DNA from 4 places in the Vreelandella sp. H-I2 genome. Region 2 is predicted to be linked to each of the others. Evidence: predicted binding sites of a transcription regulator. Region 2 holds the regulator's gene; each other region holds the start of a gene.
What was found. The regulator sigma-54, encoded in region 2, starts transcription at its own class of promoters, with help from an activator protein. The targets are predictions, from matches to a motif close to TGGCACNNNNNTTGCTNT.
Positions count from the first base shown of each region.

Region 1: ACUVOF_RS18750 (amino acid ABC transporter substrate-binding protein) is a predicted target of sigma-54. The motif match lies at 965-982, and genes of this name have one in related genera.
Region 3: glnA (glutamate--ammonia ligase) is a predicted target of sigma-54. The motif match lies at 895-912, and genes of this name have one in related genera.
Region 4: glnL (nitrogen regulation protein NR(II)) is a predicted target of sigma-54. The motif match lies at 1,154-1,171, and genes of this name have one in related genera.

Region 1 covers NZ_JBRAMC010000008.1:112,428-114,632, reverse strand. Annotated here, with positions in the region: gene ACUVOF_RS18750 (amino acid ABC transporter substrate-binding protein) at 1-908, opposite strand, end outside; gene speE (polyamine aminopropyltransferase) at 1,140-2,006, opposite strand; gene hemE (uroporphyrinogen decarboxylase) at 2,006-2,205, opposite strand, start outside.
Region 2 covers NZ_JBRAMC010000005.1:396,972-399,176, reverse strand. Annotated here, with positions in the region: gene lptB (LPS export ABC transporter ATP-binding protein) at 1-210, shown strand, start outside; gene ACUVOF_RS14965 (RNA polymerase factor sigma-54) at 354-1,769, shown strand; gene hpf (ribosome hibernation-promoting factor, HPF/YfiA family) at 1,868-2,176, shown strand; gene ACUVOF_RS14955 (PTS sugar transporter subunit IIA) at 2,181-2,205, shown strand, end outside.
Region 3 covers NZ_JBRAMC010000006.1:156,283-158,487, forward strand. Annotated here, with positions in the region: gene ACUVOF_RS15890 (hypothetical protein) at 1-597, opposite strand, end outside; gene glnA (glutamate--ammonia ligase) at 1,134-2,205, shown strand, end outside.
Region 4 covers NZ_JBRAMC010000006.1:158,649-160,853, reverse strand. Annotated here, with positions in the region: gene ntrC (nitrogen regulation protein NR(I)) at 1-30, opposite strand, end outside; gene glnL (nitrogen regulation protein NR(II)) at 27-1,085, opposite strand; gene ACUVOF_RS15900 (DUF4124 domain-containing protein) at 1,306-1,854, opposite strand; gene glnA (glutamate--ammonia ligase) at 2,032-2,205, opposite strand, start outside.

The DNA of each region.
Region 1 (2,205 bases), on a different contig from region 2:
CCCACCTGTTTGATAATCTGATAGGCCCAGTCAGCATCCAGACCCATCGCTTCGCCGTAGTTATCACCCTGGCCCAGGATACGTACAATGTTAGGATCTTCGGAGCTCATCATGTCGTCGACATTGGCGCTGGAGATGCCATACTCCTCGGCATTGATCATGGCGAACAGCGACCATTTGACGATGTTGAACCAAGTGTCGTCTCCCTGGCGAACCACCGGGCCTAGCGGTTCCTTGGAAATGATTTCCGGCAGAATCATAGAGCCTTCCGGGTTGTCGAGCTGGATGCGTAGTGCGGCCAACTGGGAGGTGTCCGAGGTCAGCACGTCGCAACGGCCTGCCTGGTAGCCGCCCACGGTCTGCTCGGAAGTATCGAAAACGATAGGATCGAACTGCATGTTATTGGCGCGGAAGTAGTCGGCCACATTGAGTTCAGTGGTAGTGCCGGATTGAACGCAGATAGCTGCCCCGTCAAGTTCTTGAGCGCTGGAAATGCCCAAGTCCCGATTGATCATAAAGCCGATACCGTCGTAGAAGGTAACGCCAGTGAAGTTCAGGCCTAGGGTTGTGTCCCGCGTGGTCGTCCAGGTGGTATTACGCGATAGTACGTCAACTTCGCCGGACTGTAGGGCGGTGAAACGTTCCACGGCATTCAGTGAGATGTAGTTAACCGCATCTGCGTCACCTAGTACCGCAGCAGCAACGGCACGGCATACGTCAACGTCCAGACCTTGCCAATTACCATCGTCATCGGGTGCTGAGAATCCCGGCAAGCCATCGCTCACACCACACTGTACGGCGCCCCGCTCAATGGTGTCTTCCAAGATATCGGCTTGAGCAGTCGTCATACCGGCTAGCGTCATTGAGCCAGCAGACGCCAGCAGTACTAGGTGCTTTTTATTGAACATTTAGTTTCCCTCGGCGTAATTGGAATAGTTGTGCATGCCGTAGCATGTGACTAAACCTAGCAAGGAAGATGCCAACAAGGGTACAGGCGTTAATTCAGCGCTTTTCAACGCTACTCAGCAAATCCGAGACGAACGTCTAGGTGCAAAAAATGTTACCGCCCACCTCACTTTGCACCTTTAAAGGGCAAGCTGGGGTGGGCGGTGAGCGCTAGAATGGTGATAGGCGGGTATTTATTCGGTCGCGAAGGCTTTGCGCATAAACGGCGGTAGGGCGAGGGCGCCGCGGTGGGCATCAACGCTGTAGTAATCAAGTGACAGGCCGTGATCAGCGGCTGCTTGTTCTCGGAACGCATTAACGTCGGTGTCTTTACCCGCCAGGGTCACACTCCACCAGCCTGATGGATAAACCGGCTGCGGGAAAGGCAGCGTAGCAACACTGTCAAAGCCTGCTTCCTGCATGTCGTTACGTAGTTCTCGGATAATCGAACCACTGTGATAAAGAGGTGACTCGCTCTGTTGCACCATCACGCCCCCGCTTTTCAAAATACGGTGGCAGCGCTTTAGAAAGTCGGTCTTAAACAGGCCTTCCGCAGGGCCTACCGGATCGGTGGAGTCGATAATCAGCACATCGATGCTCTCATCAGGTGCATCATCTACCCATTTCACACCATCGGCGAACAGTAGCTCGGCGCGCGGATCATTATTCGATGTCACCAGCGTTGGGAAAAAGCGCTCAGAGGCCTTGGTGACCTCTTCGTCGATATCAATCTGAGTGACTTTTTCAACGCCGGGGTGCCGCAACACTTCTTTTAAGGTGCCGCAGTCGCCGCCGCCGATAATCACCACCCGTTTAGGGTCTTGATGAGTAAACAGAGCCGGATGCGCAATCATCTCATGATAGAGGAAGTTGTCGCGGTCGGTCAGCATCACGCAGCCATCCAGCACCATCAGGTTACCGTAAGTCTCGGTGGCGTAAACTTCCAGGTGTTGGTACGGGCTCTGCACATCCAGCAGTTTTTCGGAGATCTTCAGCGAGAAGGCGCTGCCGTGGCTATCAAAGACTTCGGTAAACCACTGGTCGTCGCGTAATTCGCTCATCAATTGGCTCCTGAGTGCACTGTATTGGGTTGAGTTGGAATATCCCGATGGTACTGCGGGCTAAGCTCGTGCAGCGCCTCCATGAAGGCGGTGACGTTGTCTGGGTTGGTAAACTGGCTGATACCGTGGCCCAGATTAAAAACGTGACCGGGGCCGTGGCCATAGCTTTCCAACACGCGGGCCACTTCAGCACGGATAG
Region 2 (2,205 bases):
GTAGGCGAAATAAAAACCATCATCCGTGCGCTAAAGCAGCGCCATATTGGTGTGCTAATTACTGATCACAATGTGCGTGAAACACTCGATATTTGTGACATCGCCTATATCGTGGGTGATGGACAAATCATCGCTAGCGGCTCCCCAGATGCCATTCTCACAAACCAGAAGGTGAGAGATGTTTATTTGGGTGCTGACTTTCGTCTGTAAGGCTTTTTTTAATTCTAACACTTCTTTTTGGCCTCTAAATAGTGGTCTACAATGACTTTGCCACCAATGGCATGCTTATTGCACTTGCACCTAATCCTCACTCGCACTAGTGTGGAGGATTCTGAATAACGAGTGGTTCTCAGATGGTCATGAAAGCTTCTCTACAACTGCGTATCGGCACACAGCTGACCATGACACCTCAGCTGCAGCAGGCCATCGCCCTGTTACAGCTATCAACGCTGGACCTTCGTCAAGAAATTCAGCAGGCCTTAGACGCCAACCCCCTGTTGGAACAGGAAGATGAATTTAGCGAACAGGCCGTCAGCGAGCCTAAAGAAGAAGAGTGGTCCGAAAGTATTCCCACCGAATTATCAGTAGATAGCGACTGGTCAGATACCTACCAGGATATCGGCAGTCACGGCGCCAGCAGTAGTGAAGGGCCCGACTTTGAGCGTCAGGCTGCCGGCCAGAGCCTTCATGGGCACTTGCTATGGCAACTGGCGATGACCGATTTTGGCGCGCGTGAACAGCAGGTCGCGGAAAGCTTAATCGATGCGTTAGACGCTAACGGCTATATAACCCAACCGCTCAATGACATCCGCGAAGGGCTTCGCACTCAAGGCATTGACGGACTTAGCCAGCGTGAAATAGAAACCATCTTGCTCAAGCTCCAGCAGTTTGAGCCAACGGGCATTTTTGCCCGCGACCTGCGTGAATGCCTAATGCTGCAGTTGGCGGCCCTTCCTGATGATACCCCGCTGCTGGTCCCCGCTCGCCGCTTAGTGCGACAGTTTCTTGAAGCGTTGGGCAAAGATGACATGCGATTGCTAAAACGCCGACTGGGCCTTGATGATGACCAGTTGGCGGATGTCATTTTGTTAATACGCAGTCTTGATCCACGCCCAGGCAGCGCCTATGGCGATACCGACGACAGCTACGTAACGCCGGATCTCGTCGTACGTCATGACCATGAAGGCTGGCATTTAGAACTCAACCCCGAGGCGCTGCCACGGCTGCGGATACAACCTGACTATGCCAGCTTGATAAAGCGTGCAGACAAAAGTCAGGACAACCAGTTTCTTAAAGAGCACCTTCAGGAAGCTCGCTGGCTGATTAAGAGTCTTTCAAGCCGCAACGATACGCTGCTACGTGTTGGTCGTGAAATTATCACACGACAAATTGGCTTTTTAGAGCATGGCGAAGAAGCGATGAAACCCTTAATACTCGCCGATATCGCCGAAGCCGTGGAAATGCACGAGTCAACTATTTCACGGGTGACCACTCAGAAATATATCCATACACCTCGGGGCGTTTTTGAGCTCAAATATTTTTTCTCAAGCCAGGTGAGCGGGCAGGATGGCGACAGCCACTCCAGTACGGCTATCCGCGCACGGCTCAAGAAGCTGATCCAAGAAGAGCCGCCTGGCAAGCCGCTTTCGGATAGCCGCTTAGTCACGCTATTAGATGAGGGGGGCATCCAGGTGGCACGTCGCACGGTGGCCAAATATCGCGAAGCGATGGGCATTCCCTCCTCCAGTGAACGGCGCCGTTTGCGCTAGCACTCGTTAACGTCTCAGGGAAACTCTCGACAAGGGCTTTGCAACGCGGCAAAAAGGGTTACAATCGAAGTACAGTCCGATGGATAAGGAGTACGTCAATGCAAGTTAATATCACTGGTCATCACGTAGAACTGACCGACGCCTTGCGTGACTATGTCAACGAAAAGCTTGAACGTGTAGAGCGCCATTACGACAATATAACCACGGTGCAAGTCACCTTATCAGTGGAGAAGGAGCGCCAGCATGCTGCCTGTACACTGCATGCTGCAGGCGCTGACTTACATGCCGAAGCCATAGACAGTGATATGTACGCCGCTATTGACGCACTAGCGGACAAAATTGACCGTCAACTCGTTAAACATAAGGAAAAAGCACAAGCTCGCGCCCAAGGCGCAGGTGTGCGTTAATTCAATGACGTTGGAAACCATACTCCCCC
Region 3 (2,205 bases), on a different contig from region 2:
AGGGGCTTTTGGCAACAAGGAGGTGTCTGGCTCGTCCGCCTGGCTAAGCAAGTGGCCACTGTAAGTTTTAAAGCGGGTGGGGCAGGCATGTAAGCGTTGCAAAAAGTCCTCTATTGCACTGTCTTCATCCAGCTCAGGGTCGAACCCACCTAAACGTTCAAACCACGCACGCCTCACGGCAATATAGGGTGGCATTATCAGTGCGCTTGCCAATAAACGCCTCAATAACCGCTCTGATAGCGATGGCTGGGTAAGGCTAACGATTAACGCATCAAGGGTGTAGGTATTTAATTGCGGGTAGAGTGCGTCCCATAGACTGGCAGGCAGCGGTTTTCTTTGCAATGCAATGATTAGCCACGCCGCTTGGCTTGTAAATGCGGCTTTATTGAGGCGAGCCCCCAGTGGTTGCGCAGGGGTGATCAGGCAGTGAGTGTGATAACGCTGCCCGATAGAGGTTAGACGCGCATTCGCTTGAGTGCCCGTCACCAAAATGGGCAACAAGTGGTCGGCGACACCGGATTCACGTATGGATTGTAAATGGCGTGGTAACTGCGCACCCGTTACCATTGCATCAACAATAAAGCAGACCGACCTCATTATTTGCCGACTCCGATTGTGAGCAAATCTCTCAAATTGTAATTTATTGTAGTATCTGCTTCATTTGAGTAGCAAGTAAAAAAGCTTGCGAGCCAAAAAAGGGTGCTCAGTATTTTTAATGCGCATTTTTGGGGCATTGGCGGTTATTTTTGTTCTATTTTGGTGCATTAAAGGTTGTTAAAGAGGTTTGTTAGCAGCTCTTTGGGCTCTATGCGTCATCAAGATGCATCAGAACCTATTTTTAAATGTTTAAAAAACAGTTGCTTACGGTTTTCCTATGCCATATTGGTGCACATTTGGCATGCTCTCTGCATTGTATTTTGTAGCGGCTAGCGGGTCGTAGGCATAAGCCTTGCGGCGTGCTAAAACGATAGCCGGTCTGAAATGCTCGCTGAACGGTTTTGTTTTTCAATGCAGGCAAACGTTGAGTGAACAAGAATGACAAACGTGCGGTTTAGCACGTATTTTGTCGAACAACACTTTTATCGGTAGCTTACTGTCGTTAGCTTTAAGCCACGCTCATACCGGAGGACACTATGTCAGCCAAGACTCTCGCGCTAATTGAAGAACATGATGTTAAATGGGTAGATCTGCGTTTCACCGACACGCGCGGTAAAGAGCAGCACGTGACTGTGCCTGCCCGTGATGTGAACGAAGAGTTTTTTGAGAATGGCCAAATGTTTGATGGCTCTTCTATTGAAGGCTGGAAGGGTATTAACGAATCAGACATGATTCTGAGCCCGGAAGACGGTACTGGTTACCTTGACCCCTTCACCGAAGATGCCACGCTCGTACTTCGCTGCGACATCATCGAGCCGGCTACTATGCAGGGCTACGATCGTGACCCGCGCTCTATTGCTAAGCGTGCAGAAGCTTACCTGCAGTCGACTGGCTTGGGCGACACCGCCTTCTTCGGTCCTGAACCTGAATTCTTTATCTTTGACGAAGTGCATTGGAAGTCTGACATTCAGGGTTCCATGTATAAAATTACGTCTGACGAAGGTGCTTGGGCGACCAGTAATCAAGTAGAAGGCGGCAACTTAGGCCACCGTCCGCGCGTTAAAGGCGGTTACTTCCCGGTTCCCCCGGTTGATAGCTTCCACGATATCCGTGGTGCGATGTGTAACACGCTGGAAGCCATTGGCCAGACGGTTGAGGTTCACCACCACGAAGTTGCCAACGCGGGTCAGAACGAAATCGGCGTTAAATTCAACACGTTGGTGAAGAAAGCTGACGAAGTTCAGGAAATGAAGTATGTGATCCACAACGTGGCGCATGCGTACGGCAAAACAGCCACTTTCATGCCGAAGCCGCTGGTGGGTGACAACGGTTCGGGTATGCACGTTCACCAGTCGTTCTGGAAAGATGGTCAAAACCAGTTCGCCGGTGACGAGTACGCGGGCTTGTCTGAAATGGCGCTTTTCTACATTGGCGGTATCATCAAGCACGCTCGTGCCCTGAACGCCTTTACTAACGCCTCTACCAACTCGTACAAGCGCCTGGTTCCAGGTTTTGAAGCGCCCGTTATGTTGGCTTACAGCGCGCGTAACCGCTCTGCTTCTATCCGTATTCCGTATACCGCTAGCCCGAAAGGCAAACGCGTTGAAA
Region 4 (2,205 bases), on a different contig from region 2:
CGCAACATCATTACGTGCAGCCTCAGTCATGACGCTTCTCCGGTGAAGTTAATAATCATTGGAATCAGTAAACGAAATTCGGTGTGTCCCGCTCGTGAGTCGCATTCAATCAACCCTTGATGTTGGTGCAAAATCGACTGGGCGATAGAAAGCCCAAGGCCACTGCCTTCTGCTCGCCCTGACACCATGGGATAAAACAACGTTTCCTGCAGCGCATCTGGAATGCCTGGGCCGTTATCAATGACCGCCACTTCGCTGACTAAACGATGCCGTTCAGCGCCGAGGGTAAATTGACGACGAGCGCGGGTACGCAGTATTAGGGTAGGCGTCGGCGTTTGCCCATCGCTCATGGCCTGCACGGCGTTGCGCGCGACATTAAGCACCGCTTGAATCATTTGCGATTCATCGCCGGAAAGGTCGGGCAAACTCGGATCATAATCACGACTGATTTCAACGCTGGGATGCTCGGCAATCAGCAGTGCCCGTACCCGCTCAAGCACTTTGTGAATATTGACCGGCTCGTGTTTGAGTATTCGATTAGGGCCGAGCATGGAGTCGACCAGATCGCGCAGACGATCCACCTCTTCTACAATAATATGGGTATATTCGCGCAGCGTCGGGTTGTCTAAATCCCGCTCTAACAGTTGCGCAGCACCGCGAATGCCGCCAAGAGGGTTTTTGACTTCATGGGCAAGCCCGCGGGCCAACACTTTTATTGTCTCTTGGCGGGTAGTGAGCGCTTCTTCTCGGGAGATTTGCATTAGCCGGTCCCGCGGCTCAACTTCTAACAGCAGTTCATCGTCAGATAATGGCGTCACCGTATAGTCGACGGTGAGTGGTTCACTATTAAGGGGCGTAATACGTGCTTCGCGCTGAGTATAAGGGTGAAAAGCATCCCGTGCTTTGGCTAACACATCATCAATACTTTCATCGCCGCCGAGTAGCGTATCCAAACTGATCCCTTGAACTCGGCTAAGGCTGACCGCCAATAGAGCTTCAGCGGCAGGGTTCATCCAGCGCACACGCAGATCGCCGTCTAACAGCAATACCGCCGTGGTGAGATGTTCAAGCAAACGCTGATGCATGGTGGTGTCCTGAAAAATTGTGTCTTCCATCGCGGTGACAGACCTACAGGTGGATGATCAATGTGGGAACTGCAAAAAGCGCGCCAATTATTCTTTTATGCCTAGCTGCACGGCTTGCGGGCAAAGCGGCGGGGATAGATGAATCGTTTTAGCGCAATCGTGACGTTAAATGCGCCCACGGTTGCACTATTTTAGTGCACTAAGACTTTTAATGGTCCTTTTAAGGAACCGTAATCAACACCGCGGGGGTGCGATGCTGTAACCGCTGGCTGCTATCCAGTAACTCTGCTTGAAGTTCGTGCTGACCCGCAGGTAGCCCCGTTAACCAGAAAACATCACTGTGCAGCGCGGTTTGGCTAATTTCTCCATTCACTAACAGCCGCACTTGATGATCCTCACGTAGCGGTGGCGCAATCGCCACTTCCACCGCGGTGCTCCGCTCCGTCAGGTGTGCGCCTTGCTGGGGCAGCGCAATAGAAAAGTGGTCATAGGGCATAAAGGGCTGCCCTGGTTTGCCACGTGGGCGCGTAGCAGCAGGCGTGGTTTCACGGGCAGAGGACATCGCTGACTTTAATGCTGGCGGTAGGCTAGGCAGTGGCATCAGTTCTAATGCCTCGCCGCCACGGCCAGGGTTATCGGTAAACGTAACGTTGCCATGCTCATCGGTGACCCGGTAAACCGTTTGCCCGAACACCGTGCCACCCATTCCCCCCACGCCTAAAAAAGTGATCAGCACACCGCTCACCACGACTGCATTGACCTTGCTCATAGCCTCCCCTTGCAACACTTCTCAGCCCCCAGTAACAAAAAAACCCCGCCGTAGCGGGGTCGCCGTAGCGGGGTTTTATTAGCCATCATTGTTACCTCCACTTAGCTGATAGTAACAGCCAGTGGCGAGTAACGCTGATTAGCAGCTGTACTTAACAGCTGTACTTAGCAGCTGTACTTAGCAGCTATAGTACATATCAAACTCGATGGGGTGCGTGGTCATACGAATACGCTCCACTTCTTCCATCTTGAGGTCGATGTAGGCATCGATCATTTCGTCGGTGAACACGCCACCCTCGGTCAGGAATGCACGGTCAGCGTCGAGTGCTTCCAGGGCTTGATCCAAGCTATG